3 regions of the Alteromonas sp. H02 genome follow, and region 1 is predicted to be linked to each of the others. Evidence: predicted binding sites of a transcription regulator. Region 1 holds the regulator's gene; each other region holds the start of a gene.
What was found. Region 1 encodes MetJ, which represses methionine synthesis genes. Its sites were predicted from a motif close to TAGACGTCTAGACGTCTA; they were not measured.
Positions count from the first base shown of each region.

Region 2: a site for MetJ is predicted at 9,132-9,149, ahead of thrA (bifunctional aspartate kinase/homoserine dehydrogenase I). Genes of this name have one in related genera too.
Region 3: a site for MetJ is predicted at 8,421-8,438, ahead of metA (homoserine O-succinyltransferase MetA). Genes of this name have one in related genera too.

Region 1 covers NZ_CM185021.1:987,748-998,189, reverse strand. The annotation lists gene katG (catalase/peroxidase HPI) at 1-754, shown strand, start outside; gene AC566Q_RS04525 (hypothetical protein) at 811-996, opposite strand; gene yjeH (L-methionine/branched-chain amino acid transporter) at 1,276-2,523, shown strand; gene AC566Q_RS04515 (LysR family transcriptional regulator) at 2,520-3,533, opposite strand; gene AC566Q_RS04510 (TonB-dependent receptor plug domain-containing protein) at 4,013-6,586, shown strand; gene AC566Q_RS04505 (sulfite exporter TauE/SafE family protein) at 6,756-7,577, shown strand; gene AC566Q_RS04500 (pyridoxal phosphate-dependent aminotransferase) at 7,609-8,784, shown strand; gene metJ (met regulon transcriptional regulator MetJ) at 8,885-9,217, opposite strand; gene metF (methylenetetrahydrofolate reductase) at 9,484-10,377, shown strand.
Region 2 covers NZ_CM185021.1:1,235,129-1,245,570, reverse strand. The annotation lists gene yaaA (peroxide stress protein YaaA) at 1-30, opposite strand, end outside; gene tal (transaldolase) at 351-1,313, shown strand; gene pgi (glucose-6-phosphate isomerase) at 1,380-3,029, shown strand; gene AC566Q_RS05635 (DUF3545 family protein) at 3,256-3,432, shown strand; gene ung (uracil-DNA glycosylase) at 3,545-4,204, opposite strand; gene thrC (threonine synthase) at 4,204-5,493, opposite strand; gene thrB (homoserine kinase) at 5,504-6,460, opposite strand; gene thrA (bifunctional aspartate kinase/homoserine dehydrogenase I) at 6,483-8,948, opposite strand; gene AC566Q_RS05610 (hypothetical protein) at 9,277-9,483, opposite strand; gene AC566Q_RS05605 (PepSY domain-containing protein) at 9,813-10,331, opposite strand.
Region 3 covers NZ_CM185021.1:3,540,235-3,550,676, forward strand. The annotation lists gene AC566Q_RS16415 (hypothetical protein) at 1-309, shown strand, start outside; gene AC566Q_RS16420 (methyl-accepting chemotaxis protein) at 882-2,375, opposite strand; gene AC566Q_RS16425 (PAS domain-containing protein) at 2,389-2,919, opposite strand; gene AC566Q_RS16430 (DUF938 domain-containing protein) at 3,131-3,721, opposite strand; gene metH (methionine synthase) at 3,727-6,351, opposite strand; gene AC566Q_RS16440 (homocysteine S-methyltransferase family protein) at 6,361-7,416, opposite strand; gene metA (homoserine O-succinyltransferase MetA) at 7,420-8,358, opposite strand; gene AC566Q_RS16450 (DUF2802 domain-containing protein) at 8,718-9,134, opposite strand; gene AC566Q_RS16455 (chemotaxis protein CheW) at 9,159-9,647, opposite strand; gene AC566Q_RS16460 (chemotaxis protein CheW) at 9,666-10,430, opposite strand; gene AC566Q_RS16465 (ParA family protein) at 10,432-10,442, opposite strand, start outside.

The DNA.
Region 1 (10,442 bases):
TGGTGCAAATGGCGCTCGTGTTCGTTTAGCACCACAGAATGGCTGGGCGGTAAACAACCCGAAAGAACTCGATAAAGTGCTGTTAGAACTTGAAAAGGTAAAGCGTGACTTTAATCGTAAGGCTTCAGGCAACAAGCGTATCTCCACCGCAGACATTATTGTTCTGGCGGGTGCCGCAGCCATTGAAAAAGCCGCGAAAGATGCAGGCCACTCTATCAAAGTTCCTTTCGTACCGGGCCGTATGGATGCTTCACAAGAAATGACCGACGTACAGTCTTTTGCTGTACTGGAGCCTACTGCTGATGCATTCCGTAACTTTTATGACCCAGAAATGAACTACCTGTCACCAACCGAAATGCTGGTTGAGCGGGCTGACTACCTGAATCTGTCGGTACCGGAGATGACTGCACTGCTTGGCGGTATGCGTGTTCTCGACGCCAACTATAAAGGGATGGATCATGGTGTACTCACCAACACCCCGGGTAAACTGAACAATGCATTCTTCACCAACCTGCTGGACATGGGTACCAAATGGAATAAGACCAATGACGAAGGTGTGTATAAAGGCGTAGACCGTGCGTCGGGTAAAGCCAAATGGACTGCCACACCGGTGGATCTGATTTTTGGTTCCAACTCCGAACTGCGTGCAATTGCTGAGGTTTATGCTTCTGCTGACGCTGAGAAAAAGTTTGTCGCAGACTTCGTAGATGCATGGGTAAAAGTAATGCAGAACGATCGCTTCGACCTGAAGTAATCCGTAATTGCTAAATAACAAACAGGTGGCACTCAGCCACCTGTTTTTTTATGTTTCTAGGGTAGATATCCGGCGACTTCCAGCACCTGTCTTACCTGTCCTTCTGTAATACCGCTTGGACAAACACCGCGATTGATCAATTCCTCACGGATCACCGATGGATCGCAGGGCGATAGTACCTCGACTTCCTTTTTGATGTACTTAGCCAGTTGCTGTTGCAGTTGTCGGGTTAAACAAGACATAAATACCTCTTATACGCTTTGCCTGAGTCAGACACCATCCAGGATTGGCGAGCCAAAAGTCACTTAATGACTGTTAGGCGACATTATGCTTCACTGCAGCATAAACCGGGCCACTGTCATTTTTATTATTCGAATCAGAGACATGGAGAAATATAGCAATCCGGCGACCAGTCAGAGTGTCAAAATATTCGACAAATGTGACCACCATAAAGAAAAACTGCCACGATAGAGTAGATAAAACGCTATAATCGCGAACCTCGGCATCCACTGACACTTGCTATGAGCCACTCTTCACAAAAAATCGGCCGCTGGCACGGCGCTGGCTTATTAACCACCACTCTGCTCGGTACCAGTGTGTTTATCCTGCCACAGATGACCATCGGGCTCGCCGGTCATTATGCATTATTAAGCTGGGTGCTGCTTATTCTGGCCATTCTCCCGGTGGCAATGGTATTTGCCAAACTGTCCTCACAGCATCCGCATGCCGGTGGTCCGGCTTTCTTTGTGGAAAAGGCCTTTGGCGTTACCGCTGGCAGAACCATCGGGATGTTGTTTTTGTTTGTAGTACCCATCGGGGCACCCGCCGCCATCATAATGACCTATTGGTTTATTGAAACCCTGCTACAACTCAACGCCGCCTGGTCGCTGCCGGTCCAGCTGGCTATTTTAGGACTACTGCTGGTGCTGAACTATCGGGGGGTTCAGTTTTCGGCCACCTTACAGCTTGGCCTGACACTTATTATTACTCTGGTGGTTTGCGCTCTGGTTATTGGCGGCAGCCTTATGCCAGCTCCAGCGACTCTGACTTCTTCCGCTTTTCAGCTGGACAGCACGTTAGCGGCAATGGGCCTGGCGTTCTGGAGCTTTTTAGGCATTGAAGCTTTATCCCACTTGGCTAATGATTTTCGGGATCCGAAACGGGATCTGGTGCCAGCAATTATGCTTGGCACGCTGTTAGTGGGCGTTATCTATATTGGCTGCACTTATCTGCTGCTCGATGTCAGCACAGAAAATACCCTGGCCATGGTGGCCGTGTTCAACCAGATTGTTGGCGGTAATGGTGCTTACGTGATTGGTGTACTGGGCGTTGCCGGTGGCCTGGCTACGGTGAATGTTTACACGGCCAGTTTGTCCCGGCTAACCTGGAGCCTGAGTCAGGACGGCGTGTTGCCCGCATACTTCAATACCCTTAACCGGTATGGTGTGCCACAGCGAGCTTTGCAGGCTATTTTACTGATCATGTCGATGACGCTGATCATCACCCACTTTTCAACGCACAACCTGGAAGATCTGATTGGCTGGGTGAATGGTGTTTTTGTGCTGATTTATCTGGCCAGTATGCTAGCCGCGCTAAAACTACTGTCACCAGCGCATCGTCCGCTGGTATATTTTGGCTGCCTGTTTTGTAGCATTGTCGCCCTGGGCCTGGGCAGTAAAATGCTTTATGCCCTGGCTTTATTTACTCTGTTTGCGCCCTTATTGTGGTATCAACAGCGGCACCTCAGCCTGAAACGCCCGGGTTGCTAGAGCACGCTAACAGTCGATGACGATGCGAAGCCCATGGACCGCGCGTCGCTTTTAGGCACTTTATTGAGTAAGTTACCGCGCCAGTGGCCACAAGCCTGCTCGGTACTGCTCGCCTCCTGAATAATACTCAACATCTTCACAATGGCGTCGGTCATAGCAAAATTGCTGTTAGTGGCGGCCAGTACCTGCCGCTTCATATCGGGTTGGGTGATTTTCAGCGACTTTATCACCTTGCTTTCTTCCAGGTGGTACATCGCAGAAGACGGCAAAATCATCAGCCCTTCGCCCTGAATAACCTGACGCAGTCCGGTCATCAGTTGCCCTGAGTAGGCTTTATCATGCTTAAGGGCTACGCCTGTGTCATGTTCATATTTCTCGATCAGGCGTCCGAGGGCATCTTTTGGCCCCGGCGTTAGCAGTTCGAACTGACTCAATTCCCAGAAACAAATCGTGTCGCGGTTTTGCAATAACTGATAATAGGCGGAGGCTTCGTTAACGCCCACTACCAGATACATAAATTCTTCAATTAGCGGGTAGGCCGACATAAAACGTGATTCAACTTCCTGCTCGTAAGTCAGCGCGATATCCACCTGATTGGTCTTCAGCCACTCTTTTACCGCGTAGGACGGGCCTGTGCTGATCTCAAGTTTTAGCTGGGGATGAAACTCATTAACCATGGCAATTAACGACATCGACAGTACATTGCCAATCGACGGCAACATACCAACACGAACAACACCATGCTGATTTGCGGCTAACTGATGTAATTCCATTTTAGCGGCATTGATGTCTTCGATCAGTTTCTTCGCGTGTTTTTCGAAAACCTCGCCGGCTGCCGTCAGACTCACTCCTTTAAAGCTTCTCTCAAACAGGGCACTACCCATTTCCCGTTCCAGATTGGCCAATTGCTGACTGATCGCAGGTTGTGCGATATCCAGTTCCCTCGCTGCAGCGGCAATACTTCCTTTTTGAACCGTAACAAGAAAATACTGAAGCTGTTTGGAATTCATTTATAGACTACTCAACTCGTCAACTTTTATGGCAAACTGCTGTAAATCATAGGTTTGTTACATTTCAACCAACCTACAGCGAATCGGTCACTTTCATTTTTAATTTCAGCAAGTTACATGCCACCAAATGGTCAGGTTCAGCCTTTAATTTGTTAAGTTTTTGTAGCCCTCTCATTTATTATAAAATATTTTATTTGCTATAGATGATACTAAACCTTTGTTTTTAATATAATTTTTTCACACCTCAATATTTTCTTTATAACCCTCAACATTCTTTTTTCTTCCTGAAACACTTGCTCTTTTTTTAGTCTCTGTATTGTCGTCAGCAACGTCTGACGCGCTCATTCAGTCCAAATAATGTTTAAATTTGGTGCTTTTACGAACCAATTTGGGGCAATTTTAGCCAGCGACGTGATTTCACGCCTATCGTAATTGCACCTAAAAAGATCATAGCGATATGACAATTTAGGGAACACATGATGAAACTCAAGAAATTAAATGCAGCAATACTGGCAGGTCTTGCCGGTTATTCGCTTTCGATGACTGTCGCAACCTCTGCATTAGCAGAAGAAGAGGCAGCGGAAGAGAATGTTGAGAAAATCGCAGTTGTGGGTGCCCGTGGTGCGCCTCGCTCCGTAACCAGCTCTCCAGTACCGGTAGATGTATTAACCGCTGAAGACATTACTGGTGTGGCGTCATCAGACATGAACGACATCATGATGACACTCGTTCCATCATATACCCTGACCCGTCAGCCAATATCTGATGGTGGTACTTTTATTCGTCCGGCGCAATTACGTGGCCTGCCAACCGACAAAACCCTGGTTCTGGTTAACGGTAAACGCCGCCACCGCGCAGCATTAGTTGAAATTGGTGGTTCTGGTACCCAGGGCCCGGATATTGCCACTATTCCTTCAGCTGCACTAGGCAGTGTTGAGGTTCTGCGAGACGGTGCAGCGGCACAGTATGGTTCTGACGCCATCGCTGGTGTTATCAACTTCCAGCTTAAAAACAATGCCGAAGGCGGTTCATTATCGCTGGATGTTGGCCAGTATTATGAAGGTGACGGCGACCAGTATACCATTGGTGGTAACAAAGGTTTTGCACTGGGTGACGACGGTTTCTTAAGCATCTCTGCCGAAGTGACTGATTCAGAAGCGACTTACCGCGGTGAGCAATATTGTGAAAGCTGGTTCTGTGTAGACGAGCAAAGTGATGAATACATCGCTGCAGCAGAAGCAATGGGCAACTCAGTGCACGGTTCACCACAGGTACAACCCTGGGGTCAGCCAAACTACAGCGGCGCAAAAGTATTCGTAAACGCTGGTTACGCGCTGAATTCAGATATGGAAATTTACTCCTTCGCCAATTATTCAGAAAGTGAGGGCGATGGCTCATTCTTCTATCGTTACCCGGGTAACGGCACTATCGAAGATCTGCGCGAACAAGATGGTTCTATCTACAGCCCGCTGGAAAAATTCCCCGGAGGTTTCACGCCACGCTTCTTTGGTGATATTACTGATTACTCTTTCGCGGCTGGTCTGAAAGGCATGGCAGGTGACCTCGGCTATGATTTTAGTGGTCGTTACGGTTACAACGAAATTTCTTATACCCTGAAAAACACCATCAACCCATCAATGGGCCCTGATTCGCCTACTTCATTTAAGCCAGGCGATCTGAGCAACGATGAATTACAATTCCAGGCTGACTTTACCTATGACCTCGCGGAATACGTGCTGGCGTTTGGTGCAAGCTACATGGAAGAATCTTACGAAATATCGGCTGGTGATGCTGCATCAGTTGCAGTTGGTCCGTACTCTTCACCTGATCCATGGGGTTTCTGTGACGGTACAGCATCCGCTGACGCTTTGGCCTCTGCTTTAGCAAATGGCCTGGATTGTAGCGATCCCAATGACCCGGTTTATACTGCTGTAGGTGTTGGTTCTAATGGTTTCCCTGGTTATTCAGCAGACTACACTGGTACTTACGAGCGTGATTCTTACGCTGTTTATGCTGATATCTCTGGAGACATCACTGATAAATTATTCGCACAGGCGGCGATTCGTTACGAAGACTATTCAGACTTTGGTTCTGAGCTGGTTTACAAAATCGCCGGTATCTTCCAGGTAACTGACGAAATCGCAATTCGTTCGTCATTCGGTACCGGTTTCCGTGCCCCGACTCCAGGTCAGCAAGGTACGACCAATGTATCAACCCGTCTGCCTAACGGCTTCCCGGTTGCAACAGGTCTGTTCCCAGCCAACAGTGCAACAGCTCAGGCGCTGGGTGCTTCACCACTGGATCCGGAAACTTCAACCAACTTTACTTTGGGTGCTACAGCAGATGTAGGTAACTTCACTTTAACAGTGGATTACTACCGCATCCTGCTTGAAGACCGCGTAAATGCGATTTCAACGCTGGATGTATCGGCAACTGAGGTGGCTGACCCGGATGCAGATGGTTATGATGCTTATCAACGTTACCTGGCACTGGATGCTGCAGGTGTAGAAGGCGCTAACACTATCGGTGGCGTATTCTACTTCCAAAACGCATTCGATACGGTAACCCAGGGTATTGATATTGTTGGTACCTATAACTTTGAATCTGAGTACGGTGATACCACTATCACAGCTTCAATGAACTTTGCCGACCAGAACTTTAACTCTGATCCGCAGGTTTACTTCAATAACGAAGCTATCTACGACTTCTTAAATGGTACGCCAGCTACTCGTGGTGTTTTATCTGTAAAACACGCTATGGATGATATGTCATTTACTGCTCGTATGAACTACTTCGGTGGTTACTCAAACTCTGACGGTGGCAGTCAGGTGTCTGCAATCCAGATCTTTGAACCTGAAGTTATGTTTGACCTGGAAGGTACTTACTTCATCAGCGAGATGCTGTCTGTGTCAGCCGGTGCCCGTAACCTGTTCGACAACTACCCGGATGCGGGTGAGATTGGCGAGACTTGTTGTGGTCGTATCTACCGTTCTGACTCAATTGTTGACTGGCAGGGTGGCTACTACTACATGCGCCTCAACATGAGCTTCTAAGCAGCTTATCCCTGAAAATAAACCTGTTATCGACCAGCCTCTAGGCTGGTCGACTTTATCAGGTCACTCATCGCTATCAAGGCGACAAACCGCACAAAACGTTATAATTTCTACCGTATAAAAATAATAAAAAACCGAATAATTATTTAACTAGTGGAGCACTGTTGTTATGGAGATTGAACTCGTCTGGTTCGTCCTCACTTTGTGCGTTGCGGGCGCGGTCGCAGGCATAACTTCTGGCCTTTTTGGCAACGGAGGAGGTTTTGTTGTAGTCCCAGCCCTTCTCGCCGTATTTCCTTTCTTTACCCCCAATTCTGAAGAGTTAGTAAAAGTAGCTATTGGTACCTCATTGGCATCCATTGTTATTTCCAGTGCTCGTTCAGTCTTAGCACACAAGAAACGTGGGGCAGTCGATTTTGACATGCTTAAATCATGGTCAGTATGGATCATACTCGGCGTGCTTGGCGGTGTAGCCATCGCTAATCACACCAGCAGTAATGGCCTGACAATGGTTTTTGCCGGCGGCGTTTTACTCTATTCAGTTTACTTCCTGTTTCCTGAATTTGTAGTTCGTCCCGGTATGACTTTTTCGATGCCACAAGGCGTGGGCAAAAGTGTTCTTGCTTTTATCATTGGTGGCTTCTCTGCACTGCTTGGTATTGGTGGTGGCACGCCGACAGTTATCACCATGGTGATGTGTCGCCGTACCATTCAACAAGCGGTAGCAACGGCTGCTGGTGTTGGGTTCTTAATTGGTTTACCCGGTGCAATTGGTTTCCTGTTTATGGAAAACACCAATCCACAGGGCATGCCCGTTGGCACGGTTGGCTATATAAATCTACCGGCTCTGCTAGCAATCAGTATTGGTTCAATTCTGACCGCACCGATTGGTGCATCAATGGCACACAGCTTTAGTGAAAAAATGCTTAAACGCCTGTTTGGTATTTACCTGGTGATTGTGTCAGTCGCTATGTTTGCCAAAGCGTTATAAAGCTCACACATTAAAATAAGAGGAACAGTCAATGACTTATAATCCATCAAGACGATTATTCTTAGGAGGCTCACTGGCCGCTTCAGCCGCTGGTGCTACGGGTCTTATCACGCCTGCAGGCCTGGCCGCAGCGCAACCAATGAAATCGCCTAAAATCATGTATGGACCAACCCCGGGCGTAGCAAAACTGAACGCCAACGAAAACCCTTATGGTCCAAGTGATATGGCGCTCAAAGCCATTGCCGAAGCAAGCAGCACCGGTGGTGCTTATTACGCCTACCGTGCAGGCATGTATTTACGCGATATGCTGGCTGAATCAAACGGCCTGAAGCCGGAAAATGTGTCAATTACCGCTGGTTCAAGCCTTATCCTGGCTTTTGCAGCTTTTGCTGCAACCAGTAAAGGTAAGATTCTTGGCCCAGACTTATTCTGGGACACCACGTCAATGGCCCCTGTTCGTCAGGGCGGTCCGGAAATAGTGCGCGTACCTAACAAAGCCGATCTGAGCATCGATCTGGATGCCATCTACAATGCCATTGATGATGACATTGCCATGGTACACATCTGTAACCCGAATAACCCTACCGGCAAACTGCTGGATCCAAAGGAACTTCGCGAGTTTTGTATCAAGGCATCGAAAAAGACACTGGTACTGGTAGATGAAGCCTATAACGAGCTGATTGAAGATGGTCCTAAGCATTCAATGATCCCACTGATCAACGAAGGTCATAACATCATTGTTGCCCGCACTTTCTCGAAAATCTATGGCTTAGCCGGTATGCGGGTTGGTTATATGCTCGGCAGCGAAGAGAACATGGAGTTCATTAACAAATATGGTCTGGGTGGTTACTCAATTAACCAGGCTGGTCTGGCTGCTGCAATTGCCAGCTACAACGATGAAGCCTTTAAGGATTTCTCGCGCCAGAAAGTCAAAGAAGGTCGCGACATCATCATGGATGCGGTAAAAGCTAACGGCTTAAGCGCGTTACCATCAACCACTAACTTTGTGTTTGTGAATCTCGGTGACGACGGCGACGCCAACGCATTCCGCAAAGCGATGGAAGAACAGGACGTCCTTATTCGTGGTCAGTACCGTACCTATCAGCAATGGTCACGGGTGAGTACCGGTCGCATTGAAGATGTTAAGAAATACGCGGCTGCGGTGCCAAAAGCGCTGGATGAAATGTATAAAGCCATTAAGGCTTAAGCCGCTACCCGGTCCCTTGGACCGCATGTAACGACAGAAAACTCCGGAAGCAAAAAGGCCGCTGTAAAAGCGGCCTTTTTCATTGCTTATTGAGCATGGACTAATCGTTGTCGAGTTCGTTTTCCTCGAAATCCACGTCAATGCCCATTTCTTCCATGATGCGACGCGCTTCAGCCGGTATCCGGTGCGGATTATCTTTACGCAAATCCTCATCATCAGGCAGTGGCTGTCCAGTAAAAGCATGGACGAAGGCTTCGCATAATAATTCAGAATTAGTGGCGTGACGAAGGTTATTGATTTGACGACGGGTACGCTCATCGGTCAGTACTTTTAGTACGTTGATAGGAATCGACACCGTGACCTTTTTAACCTGCTCACTCTTTTTACCGTGCTCTGCGTAAGGGTAAATATATTTTCCGTCCCACTTTGCCATGCTCTTTCCCAGCTCTGCTATCATTATTGTAATAAGAAACTTTGTTTATACCTGTACAGCAAATTCCTGAACGACTCGGATAACCCGGCATTGGTGCGGCCACCCAGTTCGTCATGCTGCTGTATTCACAGCGCAATTTAACCAAAATATTCGCTATAAAGGTATTAAACCACAGAAAACATCAATTGAGCAGTGTAAACTGCTTGACGTCTAGACATATATTCTTTAGTTTAGACGTCTAAACGTCCAATCGAGAATTTATCACCATGGTGTCATACGCGCAGGGGATCGATGCCCTAAATCAGTCTTTGTCAGAATTACGCGACATCGATGTGTCATTTGAGTTTTTTCCACCCGGTAACGAGAACATGGAAAAGACCCTGTGGAAGTCTGTAGAGCGTCTGGCGCCGTTAAATCCTGCGTATATGTCCGTAACCTATGGCGCCAACAGTGGCGAGCGCGATCGTACCCATGATGTAGTAAAGCGTATTCAGCAACAAACGGGCGTTACCGCCGCACCGCACCTTACCTGCGTTGATGCCACAGCCGACGAGTTACGCCAGATTGCCCGCGATTACTGGGATTCAGGTATTCGCCGTATCGTCGCCCTGCGTGGCGATTTACCCAAAGGCGTTGAAAAGACCGATATGTACGCCTCTGATTTGGTTGCTCTGTTAAAAGACGTTCACGACTTTGATATTTCGGTTGCCGCCTACCCGGAGAAACACCCGGAAGCCCCTAATGCCCAGTTTGATCTGCTTAATCTCAAGCGCAAAGCTGAGGCCGGTGCCAGCGAAGCAATCACCCAGTTTTTCTTCGATACCGGCGTATTTCTGCGCTTCCGCGACAGAGCGGCCGCTGCGGGTATCGATTTAGACATCGTGCCGGGTATCCTGCCGGTCACCAACTACCAGACACTGGTGAAGTTCGCTGGTTTCACCAACGTTCACGTACCCGGCTGGTTACACAAACTGTATGAAGGCCTTGATGCTGACGATCAAACCACCCGTAATCTGCTGGGTGCTAACATCGCTATGGAACAGGTTAAGGTACTGGCGAAAGAAGGTGTTAAGCACTTCCACTTTTACACTCTTAACCGCAGTGAGCTGAGCTACGCTATCTGTCACATGCTGGGCGTAAAACCGCAAAACGGCGGCTAGTAGGCCAACTTATCCAGGGGCAGCTAAGAAAACGGTTGCTCCCTCACCCAGCGCAGGTAGACTAT
Region 2 (10,442 bases), 250 kb from region 1:
ATTTTTGGCTGGGGATACAACAACTAACATGCTTTCTCCTATTTCTTTACCGGAGAGTATACCACTGTTAATTACGTCAATCAGGCACTAAAAATCGATTAGCAGGTTCAATAAAATGGGTCAGAACAAACCGCAAAACGGGTTTTACCCACACCGGTGCTTATGAAAACTGTACAGCGCTTTATTTTAAAGCGATAGCGCACCGTCAGCGGTTAACCTCAACCGAAGATTGTTATACACTGAGTAAAACACGTCATAAAAATTCAAGACGGCACCCTACAGCAAATTTAACCGGCCCGTACCATCTGTACTGATGGCACGGCCACCACTTATTCAGGATATAACAGACTATGAGTAACCAGCTTGAATCGCTCCGTAAATTAACCACTGTAGTTGCCGATACCGGCGACATTGATGCCATTAAAAAGTATCAGCCAGTGGATGCGACCACCAACCCGTCACTACTGCTTAAAGCCGCCAGCCTGCCACAATATGCTGCGCTTATTGATGACGCAGTCAGCTGGGCCGCCAGTCAGTCTGATGATGCCGGGCAACAACTTACCGACGCATCAGACAAGCTTGCGGTAGCTATTGGTAAAGAAATTTCTGGCAGCATTCCTGGCCGTATTTCTACCGAAGTGGATGCCCGTTTATCGTTTGATACCGAAGCCACCATCGCCAAGGCGAAGCGCCTGGTCCAACTGTATGCGGATGCCGGTATCGACAAGTCGAAAATCCTTATTAAGATTGCCTCTACCTGGGAAGGTATCAAAGCAGCAGAAGTACTGGAAAAAGAAGGCATCAACTGTAACCTGACACTGCTATTCAGCTTTGCCCAGGCTCGTGCGTGCGCAGAAGCCGGTGCGTTCCTGATCTCCCCGTTTGTTGGGCGTATCCTGGACTGGTACAAAAAAGCAACCGGTAAAGACAGCTACGCAGCTAACGAAGACCCGGGTGTAGTTTCTGTTACCAGCATCTACAACTACTACAAAGCCAATGGATATAAAACTATCGTGATGGGCGCCAGCTTCCGTAACATCGGCGAAATCCTAGAGCTGGCCGGTTGTGACCGTCTGACCATCAGCCCGCAGTTACTTGAAGAACTGGCCAATGCGCCGGGCGAAGTGGCCGCTAAATTAACTGATAACGGCGCCACTGAGCAGCCGGGCGCAGCGCTTACCGAAGCTGAGTTCCGTTGGGATATGAATGAAGATGCCATGGCTACAGAGAAACTGGCAGAAGGTATTCGCAACTTCGCAGCCGACCAGGAAAAACTGGAAACAATGTTAAAAGACAAGCTCGATAATTTGTAATACAATATTAACATTAAATTGAAATTATCAACCATCTTTACTGATTAGTTTTTGTAGGAAATAAGTATGACAACGCTCACGGAATCAGCCCAGTGGCAAACGCTTGAATCACTGGCCCAACTGGTTAAAAAAGAACATATGCGTAACTGGTTTGCCAGTGACGAAAACCGCGCTGCCGAAATGAATGCAGAGGCCTGCGGTATTTATATCGACTTTTCCAAAAACCGGGTGACCAAAGATGTTTTAAAAGCCCTGTTTGACCTGGCTGATGAGCGTGGTGTCGCCCAACATCGCGACGCGATGTTCAACGGCGATATCATTAACAATACCGAAGGCCGTGCAGTATTACATACCGCGTTACGTAACTTTTCAGGCCGGCCAGTCATGGTCGACGGCGAAGATGTCATGCCGGAAGTGCTCGCCACGCTGGAGAAAATTGAGGCATTCACGCACAGTATTCACAGCGGTGAGCACAGAGGTTATACCGGCAAAGCGATTAAACACATTGTGGCGATTGGTATCGGCGGCTCCTTCTTAGGGCCGAAGATCATGACCGAAGCCCTCAAACCTTATCAGCAGGATGCAGTAAAAGTGCATTTTGTGGCCAACGTTGATGGCTGCCACATTACTGACGTTCTCGCCGGGATGGACCATGAAGATACACTTATCGTGATGTCTTCCAAGTCTTTCTCAACGCAGGAAACTCTGCAAAATACGCTAACCGCCAAAGACTGGTTCCTTAAACAGGGCGGTAAACAGGAAGATATCGCCAAGCACTTTGTTGCCGTATCTTCCAATGTTAAAGCCGCTACCGAGTTCGGAATAGCTGAAGAAAACATCTTCCCTATGTGGGACTGGGTAGGCGGTCGTTATTCGTTGTGGTCTGCCATCGGTCTGCCAATTTCCTTATGTCTCGGCTTTGCCAATTTTAAAGGCCTGCTGGAAGGTGCTTTTGCTATGGATGAGCACTTTAAATCGGCTCCTAATGAGCAGAACCTGCCGGTTATCCTGGCAGTGCTGGGCATTTGGTATCGCAACTTCTTTGGGGCGCAGTCTCACGTTATGTTGCCTTACTATCATTATCTGCGTGGTTTACCTGCGTATGTACAGCAGCTCGACATGGAAAGTAACGGCAAGATGGTGACACAGGATGGCGATGCTATCGGTTACGAAACCGGGCCGATCATCTGGGGTAGCGAGGGAACTAACGGTCAGCACAGTTTCCACCAGCTCATTCACCAGGGGCACGGCGTTATTCCGGCGGACTTTCTGCTGCCATTAAACGTACCTAATCAGGACGACACCCATCACGCGATGCTGGCCTCTAACTGCTTTGGTCAGGCACAGGCTCTGATGCAGGGTAAATCCTTTGATGACTGCTATGCTGATTTAGCCGACAAAGGGCTGGACGAAGCAGAGCGTAAACGTCTGGCTCAGCATAAAACCATGCCGGGCAACAAACCCAGCAACACCATTTTATTTGAAAAGCTGGATCCGTTTACACTTGGCGCGCTGGTTGCTATGTATGAACATAAGGTGTTCGTACAAGGTGTTATCTGGCAGCTTAATTCCTTTGACCAATGGGGCGTAGAATTAGGTAAAGTCCTTGGAAATCAAGTGTTAGCGGGGATTCAGGGGAATACAAAAGCAGAGACTTTTGACAGCTCAACCCAGGATCTGATTAACCGCTTTAAGCAAGCCAATGCACCAAAATAAACATTACTGGTTATAATCTGAGCCAATAATGTGCAAAACAGAGGGAACCGCTCACGGGGTCCCTCTGTACATAAGAACACCACGGATTGTCATCACAGCGTCATAATTTGTTAATTAAAAGTAAACAAAACTATTTTAATCTAACGATAGCTGTGGTACAAAAATTGTCAGGGGTCAATAAAGACACACTGACAGTGTAGTTAGCGGTAATAACAAGGAGATCTCCGTGGATACTTCAGATCTATTTGCAATGCTTAACCTAGACGAAACTTCAACCAAAACCAAAAGTAAAAAACGAAAGTGGAGAGAAATCGAAGCAATTAAAGACCGGTATCAACTTGAAAAGGAACTCGCTGATATCGACATGAGTTTTGACCTGGCTTTAGAAGAAAGCGCACGCTAAGAATACACAACGACCACATCATTGATGTGGTCGTTTGCGTTTAGGGTGTCTGGTTTTTAAATCGGGCTAGAAAGTGACTTATTAATTGGTGGGTTATTGCAATTTAATATTGCTATACCTGCCAGTTAATGGGTGATTTGTTCTGGCTACTCAGAAGCTGGTTAGTCTGGCTGAAGTGTTTACAGCCCAAAAATCCCCGGTGTGCAGACAACGGTGAAGGATGAGGTGCACTCAGTACATGATGCTTGCTGGTATCGATATGCTTGCCTTTCTTTTGCGCGTGGCTGCCCCACAGCAAAAAGACCACACCTTGTTGATGGCGGTTAACGGCATCAATCACAGCGTCGGTAAAGGTTTCCCAGCCCCATTTCGCATGGCTGTGGGCTTTACCCTGCTCTACGGTTAATACGGTATTTAACAGCAATACGCCCTGCTCCGCCCAACTGGTGAGTGTGCCATGTTCTGGTATCACAAACCCATCGATGTCGGTGGCCAGTTCTTTGTAGATATTAACCAGCGACGGCGGCGTTTTAACCCCCGGTAATACCGAAAAACACAAGCCGTGGGCCTGGCCCGCACCATGATAGGGATCCTGACCAAGAATAACCACTTTCACGCTTTCCAGCGGTGTGTACCTAAGCGCATTAAATACGTCTTGTTGAGGCGGATAAATCACCTTACCCGCCTCGCGCTCAGACTCAACACGGGCCAGTAGCCGGGTAAAGTACTCAGCCTCTTTTTGTGGCCCCAGGGCTTCCTGCCAGGTGGTCATTACTCGCCTTTGAGTAACGCAATCATATGCGCTTTCAAGGCTTCATAATCGGCCGGCAACTCCGCTTCCAGGCTGTCCTGATTAGCACAGTCGGCCAGCGGCTTAGGCAGACTCAGCGGCGTACCTAATACGTTTTCAACCGTTTCACGGAATTTAGCTGGATGCGCAGTCCCCAAAAATACACCGACTTCATCGTCATTCAGGTCGTGGCTCACCGCACGGTAAGCAATAGCAGCATGCGGCTCAGAGGTATAACCTTCTTTGAGCAACTGACGCATGGCTAGTTGCGTATACTCTTCGTCTACAGACTCACCGCGCAGGATGGCTTTGTCTATGTAACCGTGCTCAACCAGCGCTTCAATGCGTGGCCAGTTGTTAGGCTGGCTGACATCCATGGCATTAGACATGGTAGCCACGGTAGCATTAGGCGCCCATTCACCGGTTTTCAGGTAACGTGGTACGGTGTCATTCAGGTTTGTGGCGGCAATAAAGCGTTTAATGGGTAAACCCATTACCCTGGCAATCATACCGGCGGTGAGGTTACCAAAGTTACCACTGGGTACCGAGAAGACAGCTTTGCTACGCTTGTCTTCAGGCAGCTGTGCTACCGCTTCAAAGTAATAACATACCTGAGCTAACAGGCGGCTGATATTGATAGAGTTAGCAGAGTTAAGGTGCAGGCCTTCGCGTACGTCAACGTCATCAAAGGCATGTTTAACCATCGCCTGACAGGCATCAAAGTCACTCTCAATAGCCACAGTGTGAATATTATCGCCCAGGGTGGTAAACAGCTTTTGCTGCAGCGGGCTGATCTTGCCTTTGGGAAACAGGATAACTACGTTGATGTTATCCAGCCCGTGGAAGGCATGGGCTACTGCAGCGCCAGTGTCACCGGAGGTTGCAGTCAGAATTGTGATAGGTGCGCCGTCACTGATGCGAGCCAGGCACTGGGCCATAAACCGGCCGCCAAAGTCTTTAAAGGCCAGTGTGGGGCCGTGGAACAACTCCAGGCAGTAGGTTTTATCATTCACCTGCTCCACCTTGGCCGGAAAAGTAAACGCGTCTTTTACAATCCCGGCAACGGTGTCTTCACCTAATTCGTCGCCTATAAAGGCCGACAGGATTTTAGTGGAACGCTCAACAAAAGGCATTGCCAGCAATTCATCAATGTTGTCAAAGCTGGGGATTTCGGTAGGGAAAAATAACCCCTGATTACGTCCCAGGCCCTGCTTTACTGCCTGCGCAAATGACACCTGTTCAGTTGCGTCTTTTAAATTTACCAATTGCACTTCGTTATACCTACTCTTGTTCCTGCTGTGATCCGGCGCCTTTTGCGGGGATACGGCATACATGGCTAAAGCCATCTTCATTTTGAATGTAGTTCTCGGTTAACCAGTTGGCTATATCGTTGGCCTGGCGATAATCATCGCACACGGCAAACACAGTTGGACCAGAACCTGAAATTCCAAACGCCAGCGCGCCGTTAGCCATGCTGTAATCCCGTGCTTCATCAAACACCGGCAGCAGTGACTTACGGTAAGGCTCAGCAATAACATCCTGCATTACGCTGGCAGTCATGGCATAGTCATCGTTATACAATGCATGCACAAAGATACCGAGCTGACGGCCAAAGGTGAGCGTATCTTTAAGCGGCACCGCATTAGGCAGGATATTACGCGCTGCAGAAGTAGAAACACTGATACCCGAATAGCACACCACCCAGTACCAGCTTTTGACTACCGGCAGCGAAACGGTAACGTTATCTTCCTGCCCGGTCATCAATGTCATACCACCCAGATAACAAGGCGCAACATTATCGTAGTGGATACTGCCGCTGATTTGCCCTTCCAGCTCACCCATCATCTTTAACAGAGTATTCTGGTCGAAAGGACGCTCAAAATGTTCGTTCAGACCATGAAAAGCCGCCACAATCGAACTGGCACTGGAGCCCAGGCCACTGCCGATAGGCAGCGATTTAAGCAAAGTAATGTGTACCGGTGTAGTGGCCAGGTTTCTGGCCTGCATGGCTTTCACAAAAAAGTGATAGCAGTCGGTAACGATATTCTCATCGGCATTGGCCGGCAGTTTATGCGCAAAGACACCGGCAACGGTGAGTCCGTATTCGTCTGCATCACTGATAATGACTTCGTCACCCAGTAAGCTACCATCCAATGGTTGTAAGGCTGCGCCCAGTACATCAAAGCCAAGGCTGATATTGCCTATTGATGCGGGTGCGTAAGCTCTGGTTGTTTTCATTTTTACTAATCTCTAAAACCGGTTAATACGCGTTTTGTTTCCATGGCATGGTACGAAGAATATCAGCAAACACGCCAGCAGCGGTTACCGTAGCACCTGCGCCGTAGCCGCGGATAACATAAGGAATAGGCGTGTAATAATCACTGTGGATTGCCAACGCGTTTTCACCATCTTTCACGGCTGCCAGTGGGTGTGAGCCCGGTACCGCCTGAATGGTGACTTTACATTTATCACCTTCAATTGAGCCAATGTAACGTAATACTTTACCTTCTGCCGCAGCACTTTCAACCCGCTTGGCAAAGTCAGCATCAAGCCCGGGTAACTGTTCCATAAAGTTCGGCACGTCGCAGTCTTCAGCAAACCCTTCCGGCAGCACTGATTCAATCTCAATGTCGCTCAGTTCAAGTTCCAAATCGGCTTCACGGGCCATGATTAACAGTTTACGAGCCACGTCCATACCGCTTAAGTCGTCGCGTGGATCGGGCTCGGTAAAGCCGTTTTCTTTGGCAATGGCGGTAGCCTGAGATAAGGTCAAGCCTTCTTCCAGCTTACCAAAGACGTAGGATAAACTGCCCGACAAAATACCTTCAAAGCAGTGCAGTACGTCACCGGCAATGAACAGTTTCTGCAGGTTATCAATTACCGGTAAACCAGCACCAACCGTGGTTTCATACAGATACTGGCGGTTAGTATTCAAGGCAGTTTTGCGCAGTTTTTTGTAATAGGCAAGGCTGTCGGTATTGGCCTTTTTATTTGGCGTCACCACATGGAAGCCGTTTTCCATCATATCGACATACTGACTGGCAATGGCCGCATTACTGGTGCAGTCTACAATCACCGGATTCACCAGCGCATTGCTGTTCACAAAGTCGTGTAAACGCTCAACGGAGAACGCATCGGCGGATTCATTTAACTGGGCTTTCCAGTCACTGTTCACATCCACACCCTGGCTGCTCAACAGCAGTTTACGGCTGTTAGCGATGCCGTATACACGAAGCTGGATGTTGCGCGCCAGTAAGGTAGGTTGCTGTTTGGCAATCTGCCCCAGCAACTCTGCGCCTACTACACCACAGCCTACCAGGAATACGTCGATAGTATGCAGGTCTGAGAAGAAGTTCTGGTGAATTACCTTAACCGCTTTTTTGGCGCGTTTGGCTTCGATAACCGTTGAAATAGAACGTTCAGAGGATCCCTGGGCAATGGCAATATTATTCACCCGCGCCTGGGATAGCGCATTAAAGAAGCGGGCAGCCAGACCTTTGGTGTGACGCATGCCATCACCAACCAGGGTCACGATGGCTAATTCATGACGCACCTCAATGGGATCCAGCAACTGATTTTGCAATTCCAGGGCGAAGGCATCTTCGAGCAGATTCTGCGCACGCAGTGCATCTTTGCTGGAAATACAGAAGCTGATGGAATATTCAGAGCTCGACTGGGTAATAAGACTGATAGAGATATGCGCGTTAGACATTACCTCAAACACCCGGCTTGCCATGCCAACCATGCCTTTCATACCCGGACCGGCCACATTAAACATAGAGATGTCATCAAGCTGAGAAATCCCTTTTACGCTGGTCCAGGTGGTGCTCGCCTCATTGCTGATAAGCGTACCCGGTGCGCTGGGGTTTAAGGTGTTTTTAATTAAGCAGGGAATATGATGCTGGGCGATTGGGCCAATTGTTTTAGGATGCAGTACCTTGGCACCAAAGTAAGACAGCTCCATGGCTTCCTGATAAGTTAGCTTATCAAGTAATACCGCGCCCTCAACCTGATTCGGGTCGGCATTGTAAACGCCATCCACATCGGTCCAGATTTCACAACATTCAGCGTCAATACAAGCGGCCAGTACAGCGGCAGAATAGTCAGAGCCATTGCGACCCAGAGTCACCTTCTCGCCTTCTTCATTGGCGGCCACAAATCCTGGCATAATGATCAACTGGCTGCCATCGGTAACCACTTCACTGAAATTGGCTTTGCTCAGCGACACATCCGCAATGCTATCGAGGTAATCACCCTCGGCTAATACATATTTAACCGGATCAAGGACCTGGTTACTGATCCCTTTCGCCGCCAAAATGCCGCTAAACAAATTAACGCTGATGTATTCGCCCAGACTCATGATGCTGGCGGTTACGGCATCCGGAGAACGCCCTAATAGCGCGATACCTTGTAACTGCTTTTTCAGTCCGGCTAACTGAGTAGTGATAAAATCGTTGATGGTGGCAACATCAAAACCGGCAACCTGTTCGCTGAGTTCAGCAGCGATGCCCAGCACTTTGTCATTTAATTCGCCAAACAGAGCCTCGTAGTCTTCGCCCGCCGCAGCTTGTTCGCAAAGCGCACCAAGAGCGTTAGTGACGCCTTTCGGGGCCGATAATACTACCGCAGCTCCATTGGCCTGGTGGATCGTCATGCTAATCTCGGTCACTCGCAAATAACGTTGCGCATCGGCCAGAGATGAACCACCAAACTTTAAGACTTTCATTGAATGCTCCTTGACTGCATCGTGTTTTGGGCATTGCCCATTTTCTTTACCGCAAAAAAAACCCGCTCTTGTGAGGGCGGGCTTTCGTTGTCTGTTTGCTTACGCGCACTAGCCAGCGACCGCCCTCGTTGAGGTGGTAATAATCATGCCGGTGGTGCTCATAATCGTCTTCATGTGGTCAATTTGCCGTATAGACGTCTATATGTCAACAGCCATTTGCACAATTTTAGACCGTTCCCTGACCTTTTTGCGGCGGGAATCTTTATTTTGGGCGCGCATAATATCACGAGAGTATGCCTCACTTCTACACCCACAACCCGCCTTTATGTTACTGGTTTGCCGTGCTGTCCTGCATCATCTGCCGGGCACTGGATAAAGGGAGCGGTTTATTCGGGGTTGCCGTCACGCGCTCATCATCGGCGCGCCATTCGAAATCGGCGTAATACTGCTTGCGATACTCTGTGGGTGTAACGCCACAGTATTTTTTAAACGCCGCCAGCATAGCTCTGTGCTCGGCATGACTTACCTGCACCATAGCCAGATAATCCGAAGGGCTGTAGCCGCTGACTTTTCTATATATGCGGGAAAAGTGGAAATAACTTAGAACAGCCCCTTAGGCTTAGTTCGCGGCGGTAAGCGGCACAGCCAGGTTGTTATGATACCCACCTCAAACCAGAGTATGTTTCTCACAATCCCCTGCGCGTAGCATGACTGCGCCAGTTTCTGACCGACCCGAAACAGCCTGTGAACCGCCCCTGCCTATCCGAATAAGCTAGCAAACCAACATCTATCATTGCACCCTATGGTAAAATGCAAAAAGCCGCTGTAATGAGCGGCTTTTGTGGTTCTGGTGGCCTGGCAGAATTAGCTACTGAACAACACCATCAGTACGGCAAACACAAAACCTACACCGGCTATTTTAAGCCCGTTTTTAAACGGTAATGCGCGCGGGATAAACATCAGGAAAGCCGACACCACGAAAAACAGCAGCGCAATACCAAAGGCAATGTTCATAAAAAATAACGGGCTGTTAGTTGTTGCCTTGTGCAGCTTAACCATTTTATTGAGCGGGAACGGATAATCCTTGCTCGTTACGCGGGCTTCACCGGTTTGTTTGTTGTATTCGCCCTGGGGAAAAACAATTTTACCGTCTGTTTCCTGTTCTACTTTAAACCCACGCATGCGCAGTTGTTCGCCAAGCCCTTTACCGTTTAAGCCTGCTTCTAACTGACGATGAGAGGTTTGTTCAAACTTCAGAAAGTCGGTGGAGCGAAAAATCAGTAACACGCCACTGAGCGCATAAACCGCCATGATGCCGGCCAGAAAAAAACCAATCCAACGGTGATACTGTCTGAAACTATTATGAAATTTGGGCGACGCCATGGGGTCCTCTTTAAAACTCGTAATGCGGCAGAAATCTTGCCTGGGATTATTGAACAGGCGCTATTCTGCCGAAAATTTTCTGTGGAATACAGCGAATTAACCTTTCTTAAC
Region 3 (10,442 bases), 2.6 Mb from region 1:
TCTACTGAGATCAGTCATGATCACCCTTTATGGAAGCTAAAGAAAGAACATACAAAAGTCATTTCACGCTACCTAAATTCAGAAGTTGAAGTGCAGGAAACAACGAAAAGTCTTTATTCATCTCCTATGTTTGACTGGATCAACGGGGATAATGTTGAACAGCGAAAACGGTGGATAATGGGTGCAGAGTCCTTATTGGATGAACTGGCGAACCATTACATCCATGTCAAGGAGCTTGATGAGCTACTGGCAAAGCTACTAAATCCCTACCGCTTTCTCTTCTTGTTTAGAATTTATTGGCGCGTGTGAGCTATTGCAGGAGCGATAACGCACACTCAAGTGAAACGATCACGTCGTCATGCGCAATAGAAAATCCATCGGCGTCCGGTCGAGCTAACGAGAGTAGTTTGCTAATGGACACCTCTGCTTGTTCCGTGCGCCAGCTGGCATTCAATACAGCTTAGTGCTGCAATGGCGTAAAAACGTCAATATCGAGAATAGGCATGTGCATTCCTTTGGGTAAACTGTAAGTTTTATTTTGTGAACTGAGTAACATACGTATCAGAACAATTAAAACTATCTCCTATACTTCGTTACAGAGGGATAGTTAAGTCGTGCTACTTGAGTTAAACGAACGGCATCTACGTGAACTGTCTTTTGTCACTTAAATCCATCAAAAATCAGGTTCGCAAGCAACCGCTATCCGTACAGGCTGTGTGAAAAATATAGTCTTTAGCTGACGATTACAATCCGACCATCTGATGTCCGCTTTCCGCTCTTTGCAGCCATTGTTCAGTTGAGGACCGTTAGGTTTGTTTGAACACAAAATCCGAAATTGTCGGATGTATAGAATCAGTACATTTTATGTTTAACCGCTGGCATTAACGCACCGCCGGTAACCTGTGCTTTTCATCCACCAGCCTGGTCAGACAGTTGATTACCTGTGAACTGTTTTGCTCAGCTAAACTCATATGATGAATAATGCCATCAAACACAGCATCACTGCGCAGCCAGTCCTGGGTGACGTATTCCATCGCTTTATGCACATTCTGGTGCACGCCGGCATGATAGCTGTCCAGCTCCTTGAAAGCATTGAGACCGCTAAACATCTCTTTACCAATACCTTCGAAGTACCATTTACCTAAACGGCACGACATATGGTCAACTTTTACCGCATCGGCTTCTTTGCCTTCGGCATCATTCTCCATTGCGATGTAACCGTTCTGCATGTAAATGATATGGTCGAGTTTCACCAGTGAAGCAAATGAGCTGTCTTTGGTCTGGCCGATCAGCGTAATGGTATCGTCGGCGGCTTTCGCTACCGATTCAAAGTTGGTATGAAAACTGGAGACTTCATCACCGATGTCTTTGGTGCTCTGCGCAACTTCCAGCGTTTGCGACACCATCGTGTCTATCTTGCCGGTCAGGTTAAAAATAATATCGCTGATTTCTTCGGTGGATTTACGGGTACGATCGGCCAGATGGCGAACCTCATCTGCCACCACAGCAAAACCCCGTCCCACTTCACCGGCCCGGGCAGCCTCAATGGCGGCGTTGAGGGCCAGTAAGTTAGTTTGCTCAGCAATATCGCCTATCAGTTTAACGGTTTCGGCAATGCGGCTACTTTCCTGAGCTAACAGATTGGCCGTCTCTTCCACTGACACCATGCGCTCATTAACCTGTTCGATGGAAAGCTTAAGCTCACCTACCGTTTTAGAACTGCGATCAGCGCCGTGTTTACTCTCACCGGCAATGGAGAGTACATCATCCATTTTCTCCGATAACGTGACCATTTGACTCTGACTGTCTTTGAGATTATCCAACAGGTTGCTGGTATTAAGATGATGCATTTCGCTGAGAAGGCGATTTTGCCGGGCAAAGGTATCAGCTTTTTCCATGGCGCCTATGGCACCGTTAACGTTGTTCATGATCTCTGCAAATTCTCCCGGCAGGCCTTTTACCAGGCCTTTGCGGTAAAACTGGCGTTTGCCCGCCCGTTCAAAACTGTTAGACAGCTCTTTAAAATTCGTTTCAACGATATCAAGAAAGTCGTTGAGCTCCCAGGCCACCTTACCCACTTCGCCTAGCCCACGGGTTTGTGTAACCCGCACGTGCGTATTGCCCTGAATCGCTTCTTTAAGGGTTAGATGAATGGCGCTTAGTGCATCAATGGGCCGCTGATGGTCGCGATAAGCGTATATAGCAAACACCACGGCGATTATCGGCGAACTCACGTTTACGAACCCTACGCCGTTAGCAATGATGCTATACACCGCCAGGACAACGGTTAGCACGATAAATACCACACAGTTTATTAAAAACTTCTGCGATAAAAAGGGAATGTTTTTACTGACGTTACTGGTGTTTTCTTTCATGATAGCCATTCCCTTAACAGTGCTCTTCGTAGAGTCCGATGACAAACTCTTCGTAACCCAGGCCGGTCTCGCTTTTAACGTGCTCCTGTAACCAGTTCCAGGAATCGGTTGGCGCTGTTTCTTTGCGACTGCGCTGTTCTATTTCCCGCATCTGACGGTAAACCGGCTCAATAACCGCCAGTGCGGCTCTCGGCGCCTGGCGGCGAACAGAGAAAAAGCCTTCTACATTGCCCTTATTAAAGTCAGGTGTGACATTGGCAAATACCCAGTAAAAATTGCCATCGGAGGTCAGGTTTTTAACAAACCCAAAGAATTCGTGTTTGGATTTAAGGGTTTTCCACATTGCGTGATACACGCCTCTGGGCATATCCGGATGACGAATAATATTGTGTGGCTGGCCGAGCAACTCACTTTCAGCAAAGTTAGAAACCCGCATAAAGTGCCGGTTTGCGTAAGTCAGGTTGCCGCGTAAGTCGGTTTTACTCACGATAAGTTCGTCGGCAGAAAAGGTTACTTCTCTGGTATTAGCAGAAACTGCAATCACATTCTTCTCACTTCTTTTATCCTTTGGCCTTCATAGCCCACGGCTGACGCCGACCAGTACCCTGAAGACATCAACGGGCATGCGGCCAGCATTCTTTACTTAAAAAATTAGTTTAATATCAGGCGTTTCGCAATATTAATTATATCGTCAGCGAAACCTGAACCTTAAGCGCTAATCGAGCATGGGATCATCGTGAGATGTCTGGCAACAATTAGCCCTGTTTGCGCCAGATAAGACAGAGGTTGTTGGCCGGCATGTCAATTATATCAGTCAGTTGCATGGAATTGCCTACCCAGGACAATAACTCTTCGATAGATTTATAGCCGCCGAGTCCACGCTCCAGCAAGCTGTAATGAAAAGCTTCATTACTGGCACTGGAAAAAGCGTTTTTATAAATGAACGGGCCATACTGACAAAATACACCGCCAGCAGGTAATAATTTAGCAATCCCCGCCATCATCTGTTGAACTTCATGAGCAAACATAATGTGCGCCGTATTGGCTGAGTAAACCGCATCAAAGCCATTTTCGGGAAAGCTATCCTGGCCAATATGAAGCGGGATTGGTGCGGCAAGATTTGGCAAATTTGCTTCGTTAACCCAGGCATTAATGCCCTGATGATGTACTGGCACATCACTGGTTTGCCAGTGCAGATGGGGCAACCCCTCAGCAAAGTGTACCGCGTGTTGCCCGGTACCGCTGCCTATCTCCAACACTTTACCGGCCTGTTCAAAAGCCTCACGAAGCACCGCTAAAATCGGTGCTTTGTTGTTTTCACAGGCCTGACTAAAGGGCTTGGACATAACCGTTAATCGCCGAGGTTAGGCGCCAGCCATTTTTCGGCTGTTTGCCGATCCCAGCCTTTACGCTCGGCATAACTTTCCAGCTGATCCGGCTGAATTTTCGCCACCGCAAAATAGCGGGCTTCGGGGTGAGAAAAATACCAGCCTGAAACAGAAGCACCCGGCCACATAGCGTAGCTTTCGGTGAGTGTCATACCGGTATGTTTCTCGGCGTCGAGTAAATCCCAGATTAGCTGTTTCTCAGTGTGTTCCGGGCAAGCCGCATAACCGGGCGCCGGGCGGATACCCTGATATTTTTCGCGGATCAGCGCGTCGTTATCCAGGTTCTCCTGCGGGGCATATCCCCAGAACGCCTTACGTACGCGCTCATGCAGATACTCGGCGAATGCTTCGGCCAGACGATCTGCCACGGCTTTGACCATTATGGCGTTGTAATCATCGCCCTGGGCATCATACCGGGCCGCCAGTTCATCTTCGCCGATACCACCGGTCACCGCAAAGGCACCTATATAGTCTTTGATGCCAGAGCCCGCTGGTGCCACAAAATCGCTTAAGCAGTAATTAGCCCCTTTAGGCTTTTGCGTTTGCTGACGCAGGTGATGGGACACGCCCAGGGTTTCTGTACGTGACTCATCGGTGTAAATCACCACATCGTCTTCCTGACGATTGGCCGGAAATAAACCCACAACACCTTTTGCTTCCAGCCCGCCGTTAGCAATGAGGTTATCGAGCATTTCGTTGGCATCATCAAATAACGACTGGGCCTGCTCCCCTACCACTTCGTCGGTAAGAATACGCGGGTATTTACCGGCCAGTGACCAGGTGAGGAAAAACGGCGTCCAGTCGATGTACGCACGCAAGGTGGCAATATCCGCCGTAACAGCGGTTACCCCGAGCTTGTTCGGCGTTACCGGCGGCACGCTAAAATCCGGCACATGCGCGTTAGCACGGGCCTCTTCCAGCGTCACCGGTTTGGAACGTGGCTTTTTACGTGCATGCTGGTCGCGTACGATATCGTATTCTTTAGCCAGTTCTTTGGCGTAGATATCGCGGGATTCTCTGTTCAGCAGTCTCTGGCAAACGCCTACCGCGCGACTGGCATTAGGTACATAAGCCACCGGTGCATGATAATTTTGCTCAATTTTTACCGCGGTATGGGCTTTAGAGGTGGTTGCGCCACCAATCAGCAGTGGCAGATCGAAATCCAGCCGTTCCATTTCTTTGGCCACGTGCACCATTTCATCCAGCGACGGTGTAATCAGCCCCGACAAACCAATCATATCGACGCTTTCTTCTTTGGCTTTTTGCAAAATGGCTGCACAGGGCACCATGACGCCCATATCCACCACTTCGAAGTTATTACACTGCAGTACTACCCCTACAATGTTTTTACCAATATCGTGGACATCGCCTTTTACCGTAGCCAGGAGGATCTTGCCGTTACTCTTGGTATCTTCAGACTTCTCGGCTTCGATGTAAGGTTGCAGGTAAGCCACGGCTTTTTTCATTACCCTGGCAGATTTGACCACCTGAGGCAGGAACATTTTACCTTCACCAAACAGGTCGCCTACCACGTTCATGCCGTCCATTAACGGCCCTTCAATAACGTGCAGCGGTTTATCTGCTGCCTGACGAGCGGCTTCGGTGTCGTCTTCGATAAAATCGGTGATGCCTTTTACCAGCGCATGTTCCAGTCGTTTATTAACCGGCAGATCGCGCCAGGCAAGGTCTTCTTTCACCACGGCCTTGCCATCACCCTGGTATTTAGGCGCTAGCTCAAGCAGTTTGTCTGTAGCTTCACTGTGGCGGTTGAGAATAACGTCTTCAACGGCGTCTCGCAGTTCTTCTGGAATTTCATCGTACACTTCCAACTGGCCGGCGTTAACAATGGCCATATCCAGACCTGCGCGGATGGCGTGATATAAAAATACCGAGTGCATGGCTTCACGTACCGGGTTATTACCGCGAAACGAAAACGAGATATTCGACAGACCGCCAGACACGTGTACATGAGGACAGGTTTGACGAATCACCCGGGTCGCTTCAATAAAGTCCACCGCGTAATTGTCGTGTTCTTCAATCCCGGTGGCCACGGCAAAAATATTCGGATCGAAAATGATGTCTTCCGGCGCAAAACCGACTTTTTCGAGCAGTACCTGATAGCTGCGCTGACAAATTTCAATCTTACGCGCTTTGGTATCGGCCTGGCCTTTTTCATCAAACGCCATGACGACCGTTGCCGCACCGTAACGCTTAATTAGTTTAGCCTGATGAATAAAGTTCTCTTCACCTTCCTTAAGGCTGATAGAGTTAACAATCGCCTTGCCCTGCACACATTTCAGACCGGCTTCAATGACTTCCCATTTTGATGAGTCAATCATAATCGGCACCCGGCTGATATCGGGTTCTGAGGCAATCAGATTAAGAAAGGTTTGCATGGCCTCGACCGAATCCAACATAGCTTCGTCCATGTTGATATCGATAATTTGCGCGCCGTTTTCTACCTGCTGACGGGCTACGTCGAGTGCCGTTTCGTAATCGCCTTCGAGGATAAGACGTTTGAATTTGGCAGAACCGGTGACATTCGTGCGCTCACCGATATTAATAAAACTGGAAAATTCTGCAGACACAACTATTCCTCAGTGCACGAAAGGTTCTAAGCCGGATAAACGCATCTTCGGCTCAAGCTTAACAATTTCACGCGGCGGTACGCCGGCCACCGCATTGGCGATGTCGCGAATATGATCCGGCGTGCTGCCACAACAACCGCCCACAATATTTACCAACCCGGACTCAGCCCATTCCTGAATGTGCTCAGCCATTTCCGGCCCTTCCATATCGTATTCACCAAACTCATTGGGCAAGCCAGCATTGGGGTGAGCCGATACCAGGCATTCGGCCACATTGCTGATTTCTTCCACATACTGGCGCAGCAGATCCGGCCCTAAAGCACAGTTGAGACCAAAGGACACCGGTTTAATATGGCGCATGGAATAATAAAACGCTTCGGCTGTCTGACCCGACAACGTGCGCCCGGAGGCATCGGTGATAGTGCCAGAAATCATGACGGGCAATCGCAGATTGAGTTTCTCAAAAACGCTTTCAACAGCAAAAGCAGCGGCTTTGGCGTTCAGCGTGTCAAAGATCGTTTCAATCAGAATAAGATCGGAACCGCCTTCAATCAGCGCTTCACAACTCTCACTGTAGGCTTCCACCAGCTCATCAAACGTCACATTACGTTTACCCGGATCGTTTACGTCCGGAGAGATCGATGCCGTTCGGCTGGTCGGGCCGATGGTACCGGCTACCAGCCGTGGCTTATCCGGATTCTTCGCGGTGTATTCATCGCACGCTTTGCGGGCCAACTGCGCTGCGGCCACATTGATCTCTCTGGAAATCGCCTGCATATCGTAGTCGGCCATAGAGATCGTGGTGGCGTTAAAGGTGTTGGTTTCGATGATATCCGCACCGGCCTCAAGATACTGACAGTGAATATCGTAAATAATGTCCGGCTGGGTGATTACCAACAGATCGTTATTGCCTTTGATGTCGCAATGCCAGTCTTTGTATTGTTCACCGCGATAGTCTTCCTCTTCAAGCTTGTGTTGCTGGATCATGGTACCCATGGCACCATCCAGGATTAGAATGCGGTTGGCGGCCAGATCAAATATCTGTTTGTCTGTGTATCGGCTCACGTGCTACCTCTTGCGCTGGTCTTTTTCCACCAGCTGGTTTAAATCGTATGGCGTTGTCTGATAAACGTAGTAGTTTATCCAGTTGGTAAACAGCAAACTGCCATGTGCGCGCCATCTTACCACGGGAGGCTTGCCCGGGTCGTCACCCGGATAATAGTTACACGGAATTTTTGGTTCTAAGCCAGCGTTAAGATCTCTAACGTATTCGTCGTTGAGTGTTTCCGGATCGTATTCCGGATGGCCGGTAATAAATACCATCCGCTTATCATCCGACGCCACTACGTAAGCCCCGGCTTCAGCTGACTCGGCAATCACACTGAGGCCGGGAATACTATTGTAATCGGCCGGATCAATGTAACCATAGCGGGAATGTGGCGCATAAAACTCAGAGTCGAACCCCCGTAACAGTTCGTTGAGAGGATCGTTCACCTGGTGATGAAATACACCAGACAGTTTTTCTTCACGCAATATGCGCTGAATGCCATGAAAGTGATACATTGCGGCATGGGCAGCCCAACATAAGTATAAGGTAGACTGCACGTGCCGGTTCGCCCATTCCAGAATGGTTTTCATGGTATCCCAGTAATTCACGTCTTCGTAGTCGAGCAAGGCCAGCGGTGCGCCGGTAACAATCAGACCATCGTAACGCTTCTCTACTACATCACTGAAGTCATGATAAAACGCATCCATATGCGACTGAGGCGTATGTTTGGGGGTTAAATCATTGATTCGGATTAAGTCCACATTGATTTGCAGCGGCGTATTGGAAAGGAGCCTTAATAACTGAACTTCAGTCTCTATTTTATTCGGCATCAAATTGAGAATAGCCACTTCCATGGGGCGAATATCCTGACTCGCCGCTCGCTGACTATCCATGGTGAAAATATTCTCACCCAATAATACGTTTTGTGCGGGCAGATTTTCTGGGATCCTGATTGGCATGGCAACTCCGGGCAATGTGGTTATGCAGCTATTGTCGCTAAAGTTTGACCAATGTCAACATCTTTACGTCTAGACGTCTAAACGTTTAGCTATATCCAAAGCGATGCTACCCGAAGTGTAAGTGATTTATCGCCTCCTTGCCGGTGAATGTGGCTGAATTTGCAGCGATCAGTAAAAAGCCCCGACCAGCGGGGCTTTAGTTTATTGCCTTAAAAAAGGATTAAGGGAAGTCAGCATCAATGCGCTCAAAAAGGATTTCGCTGTCCTCATCAGCAACAAAAGCACCATTTATCTGCAAGGCAATGCGTTCGATATTTTCAATATTGCCGTTACCGTCATCCTGGGGAGTGAAGGTCAGCCTATTTGGGCTGATGGATGTTCATCAGCAACTGGACTTCCGCTAAGGGCAGATCGCAGTTGTGCATGACTTCTTCGGCGCTGGCTCCCGACTGGATCATTTCAGCGGCACGCTGATACAGACGGCTGTCGGGATCCTGCTCGCCTAAGGCGCTAAATTGCTGTTGTAGAGCAGCCAGTGCCGCTTCGGTTTGTTCGGTATTTTTGGCCACTACCAGACTGCGCGCCTGAATCTCTTCAAGCGTGCTGGCGTTGATATGGAGTTGCTTTTTAAGGGCGCTGAGTTGCTGTTGTTGCTGAGCCAACGCTTCGGTCAGTCGTGCATTACTGCGACGACTGACAATCCAGAGGACGATGGTAAAGAGCACCGAAAGGCATAAAGCAGCACCGGCTATCAATAAAGACAGATTAACTTCCATGTGAAGAAAGAATGGCCGTTTTGATTACAGACTGCTTAACTCGTCCCATTCCTCGTCGCTGAGAAGTTTATTGAGATCAACCAGAATAAGCAGTTCACCGTCGCGGTTACTGACCCCCTGGATAAATTTAGCACTTTCTTCGGTGCCCACGTTTGGCGCGCTGTCGATTTCTGACGATTTCAGGTAAACCACTTCAGCAACGCTATCTACCAGAATACCCACCACCTGTTCATCAGACTCAATAATGACCACGCGGGTATTATCGGTGACTTCTTCCGGTGGTAACCCGAAGCGAGCACGGGTATCAATAACGGTTACCACGTTACCACGCAGGTTAATAATACCCAGTACGTAATCCGGAGCGCCCGGCACCGGAGCGATCTCAGAATAACGTAATACTTCCTGCACCTGCATTACATTAATGCCGTAGGTTTCATCGCCTAACCGATAGGTTACCCATTGCAATACCTGATCGTCGACATTGCCTGCGTTATTATTTCTGTCATCACTCATGCACTTGGCTCCACTTGACTATAGTACCTGGTCTTTACTGCCCAAGCCGTTATTCAGCATTGATATTAGTTCATCAACATCCAACAATGCACACATTTTATCTTTTACCATACCGGCGAGCCAGGGACGCTTTGCATTCGCCTGACGCCATTTTACATCGTCCTTGTTTAAGGTCACCGTATTCACCAGTTTTTCACTGGCTAATCCCCACGAACTATCACCTAACATAATGAGATACTGATAGTTTAGCTTATCCGCCAGAGTTTGATCGTATTTTTCCGGCATAACCCATTGCGCGGTATCCACAACGCTTAATTTTTCTTCCCGATGCAGCATAACACCCATAAACCACGCGGGTTTCCCGAATAACGGACCAATCTTGGCCAGGTTATGAATACCGCCCAGAGTGATCAGTGGCACAGCCAGTGTTAAACCGGCCACCTCAAAAAACAGTGCCTGGAAAGCATTATCCAGACGCTCTTCAAGGGGTTTTAAAGGCACTTCAGGTGGCGGTACCGAGGCTTTCTCCTCAACGCTTGCTTTCACTTCAGCGATGACTTCTTCGGCGGCAACCTCCTGTTCGGTTTCAACCGGCTCGCTGACTGGAGGAGATGCCGGTGGAGGTGTCGCTTCCGGTACTTCCGGCGTCAGCTCTACCGTTGCCTTTTCTAACAGTTTGGCGGTGCGCGCCGTTACGTCTGCCGGATCGTCGGCATCGCGTAACAAACTGCTGAGGTATTCTTCCATCACCTCTTCTTTAGCAAACGGTGTATCTTTGCTCATATTAGTCACTAT